One region of the Bacillus sp. z50 genome, then DNA from elsewhere that is predicted to be linked to it. Evidence: riboswitches for the same ligand, from Rfam matches in the RefSeq annotation. Region 1 holds a riboswitch; the other holds the start of a gene.
What was found. A riboswitch is a leader RNA that binds a small molecule or an ion and turns the genes downstream of it on or off. The one in region 1 is predicted to bind cobalamin.
Positions count from the first base shown of each region.

Region 2: it holds a riboswitch for cobalamin, as region 1 does, so the genes downstream of both, AC4G3N_RS01120 (ribonucleoside-diphosphate reductase subunit alpha) here and AC4G3N_RS06510 (ABC transporter substrate-binding protein) in region 1, are expected to answer to the same signal.

Region 1 covers NZ_JBZFQL010000002.1:138,267-141,476, forward strand. Annotated here, with positions in the region: gene AC4G3N_RS06500 (ABC transporter ATP-binding protein) at 1-56, opposite strand, end outside; gene AC4G3N_RS06505 (FecCD family ABC transporter permease) at 58-1,089, opposite strand; gene AC4G3N_RS06510 (ABC transporter substrate-binding protein) at 1,091-2,062, opposite strand; cobalamin riboswitch at 2,255-2,434, opposite strand; gene AC4G3N_RS06515 (amidase) at 2,579-3,210, opposite strand, start outside.
Region 2 covers NZ_JBZFQL010000001.1:252,270-255,479, reverse strand. Annotated here, with positions in the region: gene AC4G3N_RS01125 (DEAD/DEAH box helicase) at 1-1,496, shown strand, start outside; cobalamin riboswitch at 1,583-1,764, shown strand; gene AC4G3N_RS01120 (ribonucleoside-diphosphate reductase subunit alpha) at 1,932-3,210, shown strand, end outside.

The DNA.
Region 1 (3,210 bases):
ATCACCTGTTTGCCACGGCTAAAGCTGAGTTTCTCCGCATTCAAAATAGCTGTCATCTCAGATTTCCCCCTTCTTTTTATTTTTTAAAATTAAATAAAGGAAAAACGGAGCGCCAAAAAAAGCTGTAATAATACCGATTTGAATCTCAGCAGGCCTAATGGCCAAACGGGATATTAAGTCAGCAAGAATCAAGAAACTCGCTCCCCCTAAGACACTAGCCAGTAGTAAATTTCGATGCGAGGGCCCAATGATCATACGGATCATATGAGGGACAATCAGACCAACAAAACCGATGGCTCCCGTTAATGAGACACTCATTCCAGTTACTAATGAAGCAGTAATTAACAATAGATTACGGGTGCGCTGAACGGAAATCCCCATATTCTGGGCCTGCTCTTCACCCAGCAGAAAGATATCTAAGTCGTTGGCATGGTACAAAAAGACACAAATCGAAAATAAAACAGGAACAGTTAATATTTGTACATGACTCCAATCACGCCCGTTTAAGTTCCCCATCATCCATTGGACAATCTGCTGCATCACTCCTGCATTCGAAAAAGAGATTAGCAGAGAGGTACAGGCTGATAAAAAAGAACTAATCGCAATACCCGTCAGCAGCAATGTCAGTACTGAGGTCCTTCCTTGATTGGTCGCAATCATATAAATTGCAAACAAAGTCAATGCAGCCAGGATAAAGCCCATTAATGGGACGAAAAGAGAATGGATCGCGGCCAAACCAAAATAGATGGCCAGTACACCTCCGAATGCTCCACCTGATGAAACACCAATTATGCCGGGGTCAGCCATCGGGTTGCGAAACACACTTTGCATCACGACTCCCGATATTGCCAAGGCTGCCCCGACTAATCCAGCCACAACAACCCGCCCCAGGCGAATCTGCACAAGGATTGTTTCATACATTGGGTTATAGTCAAACTCTATAAATGGAAGCAGTGAGAGTAATACTTTCACAGTTTCCGTAAATGGAACGATGACCCCGCCATACATGGTTGCTAAAAGTAACGATACGAGCAAGGAACAAATCAGGATTCCAAAAATAAGAACCTGTTTAGACTGTTTACAAACCATATTATTCTCCATATAAAACTTGATAAATATCTTCTGCTCCCTCAATCACAAAATGGGAAGCCGTTGTTAAATTTGCGCTATCTATCACATGCACTTCATTATTCTTAAAGGCTTTAAGATTTTTAAGTGCCGGATCCTTTTGCCATTCCTCGACGAATGTTGCTTTTGAACCGTCATACTGCCAATCGCTTGTAATAATCACATCTGGATTTATCTCAACTAATTTTTCCTTTGAAAGATTTGGATAATCAGGATACTCTTCACCGGTAATGCCCGCTTCTGTAATGGCATTTATCCCGCCTGCTAAGGTGATGATTTCTCCTATTGTAGTATTCTCAGTAACTGAAGAATTTTGCTGTGTCCAGTAAACCACTCGTTTTTTATCTGTTTGTGCTTTTGCTTTCGTTTGTAAATCTGACATCCTCTTTTTGACATCAGCTATGATTTCTTCTGCTTTATCTTCCTCGCCAACAATGGTACCAACCTCCATTAGACCATCCAATACACCTGATATAGAGGAATCATCTTTAAGTTGGTAGGTGGTGATGTCTGCAGCATCAATTTGTTTAAGAACCTCAGGATCTACATAGGAAGGAATCAGCACTAAATCAGGCTGAAGTGACAGCACCAATTCAGATGTGACTGATTCAATTTTTGTATCAATTCCATCTGTTAGATCTGCTACATTCGAAATCCCTGAGTCTGTAGACATTTTCGTTACCGCGGCAATCCGCTCCTCATCAACCAAAGGCAATAAATATTCATCAATAGCCAATGTGGTCGAAACAATCCTTGAAGGTTTTTCTTTAAGGGTCACCTCTTCCCCACGACCGTCTGTTAAGGTTTTCGGATACTCACTTGTTTCCTGGTTTGTTTCTTTTTCCTGGTTGTTTACTGTCTCATCATTTCCGCATGCAAACAATGCAAAAACGGATAAGAACACCAAAAGTGATAAGCTTGCAATCTTTTTCATCTCACTATTCTCCCTTTTTCAAAATTTATTTATATTTAGCGAATTTACGCTGAAATATTAAACATAAAAAAGCCTGTCTTCCCGATTAAGGAAAACAGGCTTGATTCATGCACAGACAAAAAAACGCTGTCAAAATCAGCGCAAAGACACAATCATCTCTACGTTCGCCATCCCTTTTCCCACCGAAAAGTAAGCAATACACATTCATAAGCAGGTTTCCTGACTCTGAGCTTCACTTTACTCTCACACCTTCCCTCTTTTAAAGGTGGTCACGTGATTTCATCAGCTCTTACAGTAGCGGGGGCTGTTCCAGATTTACACTGGATTCCCTTTTACCTCACAAAAGTGAGCACTTATGATTGTTTTAAATTTTCGTACTATTAATATATCATGTTGAAAATGTAAACGGAAGATATTTTTGATATATAGGAATTCACATAAATTTAAACAAGTGAAATGACTGTTCTAATTGACCAACTGAATTACACGCATCTTCTAGTCGATCTATCACTTTTATCACCATCCAATATATGGATTCCCTTTCTGTCCAACCCATATATCGGATTGCTCTAACAACGCTCCTATTTTAAGAAGCCAATCTTCCCTTCCCTTTGGAGCCATCAATTGCACTCCAAGGGGTAAGCCAGAATCTGTCATATGAACAGGCAAGCTAATCGCAGGCTGTCCGATGATGTTCGCCAACTGTGTAAAAGGCGTATACGTTAAACTTGGTTTAAACATTTCATAGACCATTGCTAACTGTTCAGAGGGTTTTAGTTCATTTACTTTCAATAACTGCAAGCTCTGTTCATCCGTATGCGTCAATTCGCCCACCTTTGGAGCTGAGAAAGCTGTTGCCGGCGTCAAATACAAATCATAATCCTCATTGAACCTGGCCATTTGTGCAGCTGCCGTATCCCATTCAGCTAAACTGCGTGTAAATTGAACAGCTGATACATTCTGCCCGGCAGTTCTGAGTACCCATGTGACTATCTCTATATCATTAACGGTAATCGGCCGTCCAATGGCTTCCTCAATGGACAGTATATCTGCTGCCATTTCTCCGCTATTCATAATATAGTAATTTTCCATAAGGCGGATTCCATCTACCCCATTATCACATTCTTCAACGGTGAACCCTGCCTGTT
Region 2 (3,210 bases), on a different contig from region 1:
ATGGACATTTAGTGAAGGAAAGGGATTCGATTAATGAAGAAAAGAAACTGCTAAAAAAAGATCTGTCTCTGTCTTTTAGCGTACGTGACTCGGAGCAGCTTCTTGACCTTGAAAAAAAACTGGGCAGAATCTTAGAGAAAATAAGGCAAAAAGAAATTCATTTAGTCAAAAATGCCTTCATTGTTGGGACTACCTTGGCGAAAGCAGCAATGGACCCGAGTATTTTTGAACAAGAGTATGATCTAGTTATCATTGATGAAGCCAGTATGGCCTTTATCCCGCAAATTGCCTTTGCCGGCGCACTTGCCAAGCGTTGTATTATTTGTGGGGATTTTAAGCAATTACCTCCTATTGCGGTTTCGAGGGGAGAGCTTGTAGACCGCTGGCTGAAGGAGGACATCTTCCATCGTGCCGGTGTTGCTGATATTGCACGTGGGGGAAAACTTCATACTCATTTGTTTTTATTAAAGGAACAGAGGAGAATGCATCCGGATATCTCCGCTTTTACGAACCAATATGTTTATAATTCACTGGTTGGCGATCATCCAAGTGTTCATATAAATAAAAAAGATATCGTTTCAAAGACACCTTTTGTAGATCGTGCTTCCGTACTGTTAAATACGAGCTTCACAGGGGAACACTGCTTTACGGGCACTTCCTCTGGTTCTAGAATGAATTTGATGAATCTATTGTTATCCTTTCAGGTTATTCATGAAGCCTACAGCAATGGGAGTAAATCAATCGGTTATGCAACCCCTTATCGTGCGCAGGCACAATTGATGGAAACATTAATTAAAGATCTATATGAGGAAGAGAACGGCCTGCATGATATATTGGCTGCCACTGTCCATCGTTTCCAGGGAAGTGAACGGGAAGTAATGGTATTTGATAGTGTAGATAGTTATCCGCAAAATCGGGCAGGGATGCTTTTAACGGGCAGGGAAAGTGAACGGCTGTTAAATGTTGCAATTACCAGAACAAAAGGGAAACTGATTCATGTCAGCGATGTGGAGTTTATAGAATCAAAAGTTTCGCATACAAAAACTCTTCATCAGCTCGTTCAATATCAAATGAAACGGAATCAAATGGTCAATATGGATCAAATAGGCAAATGGATTGCCAACCATCATCCAAAATTACAATGGATTTATGCAAGAAATTTGGAAGGGTTCTATCAGGATTTAAAAAAAGCCCAATCTTCCATTATCCTTTCCTTGCCAAATTCCAGTGTGTTATCATCGGATTTTGTTCAAAGAGTGAAGACGAGGAACTCAAGAACAAGACTGATGATGTATTCTCCAGATTCCCATTCCTATTTGGATCCGGATATCCATCTTCAGAATGGGCCAAGCTTCACATTTGTCATCTTTGACCAAAAAGTATTGTGGTTGGGGGTTCCTCTTGAAGCCAATAAACGTGTTCATCCGCCATACATTGGAATTCGATTGGAATCCGAAGCATTTATCAATCAATTTCTCCAGCAATTGCCTAAATAAATTGTCGGAATTTTAGTTGCTATTTTCACATATAAGATTTATAATTCTATATGTTGTTATTGTTTTTAAATTAAAATACTATATATTGATTTTAACGTGTTTAAGGTGTCGTATTACGACTTAATAGGGAATCCGGTTAAAATCCGGAACTGTACCCGCAACTGTAAATGCTGATGAAATAAGTAAACCACTGTAGAGAAATCTATGGGAAGGACTTAGAGTAAAGCGAAGCATGAGTCAGGAGACCTGCCTTTTTCACTGGTTTGCCTTTATCGGGAGCAATGAGGGTGGAACGGATGAAATAGCAATATTGAACAGTTCAATCTTGTTATTATTTCTTTTCCCATTGCTTATTTTTAGGCAATGGGATTTTTTGCGTGGAGGGAACAGACGTTTTTAATCGATTTATCGGCAAACAATAAGGGGGAAATTAGTATGGCAGTATCTTACGAATCAAACTATGCAAGTCTGGAAGTCATAAATTTAAAAAGCATAGAAACATACATAAAGGAATGTGTTAGTTCCTATACATCTATTTATTCAGCAGAGGAATACTTAGAAAAAATCAAGACAGCACTTGAGTATAAGTCTGACTATAGCAAGAAAGAGTTGGTGAATTTACTGGTACTAAGCGCCGTAGAGCGTATCTCTGCTGATGAGCCTGATTGGACATTTGTGGCGGCAACTATTTATTTAGACCAGTTATATGATAAAGCTTCAAAAAGCCGGGGATATGATTTAACACACAAATATGGGAGCTTTCATCAGCTTGTTGAACTATTGACTGATATGGGGATTTATAATCCAGCATTGTTAAATGAATATACGGAAGACGAAATCAATGAACTCGAAGCAGTCATCGATTCATCAAAAGATCAGTTGTTTACGTATATTGGCATTCGGACGCTGGCAGATCGCTATTTAGCCAAATCTCATCATGGAAGCTTATATGAACTTCCTCAGGAACGGTTTATGATTATTGCCATGACATTAATGATGAATGAGCCTAAAGAACAGCGAATCAAATTAATAAGAGAAGCATATTGGGCCTTATCCAATCTATATATGACGGTGGCAACTCCTACGCTTGCTAATGCTGGGAAAAGCTATGGCCAATTATCCAGTTGTTTTATCGATACTGTTGATGATAGTTTGCAAGGTATCTATGATTCAAACACCGATATTGCCAATCTATCTAAAAATGGCGGAGGAATAGGTGTTTATTTAGGGAAAATTAGAGCGCGAGGCAGTGATATTAAAGGATTTAAGGGTGTTTCCTCAGGAGTTATACCATGGATGAAGCAATTAAATAATACCGCCGTCAGTGTGGACCAACTGGGCCAAAGACAGGGTGCCATTGCAGTTTATCTGGATGTTTGGCATAAGGATATATTTGCCTTCCTCGAAGCGCGTTTAAATAATGGGGATGAACGTTTTCGAACGCATGATTTATTTACTGGTGTTTGCATTCCGGATTTATTTATGGAAATGGTCAAGGAGCGGGGTACCTGGTATTTATTTGATCCGCATGAAGTAAGAAAAGTAATGGGATATTCTCTTGAAGATTATTTTGATGAAGAAGCAGGGGATGGCCAATTCAGACAAAAATATACTGAATGTATCAATCATCCGCAGCTTTCCAAAAAAGAAATACCTGCCATTGAAGTGTTTAAGGCGATCATGATTTCTCAGCTTGAAACAGGAACACCTTATA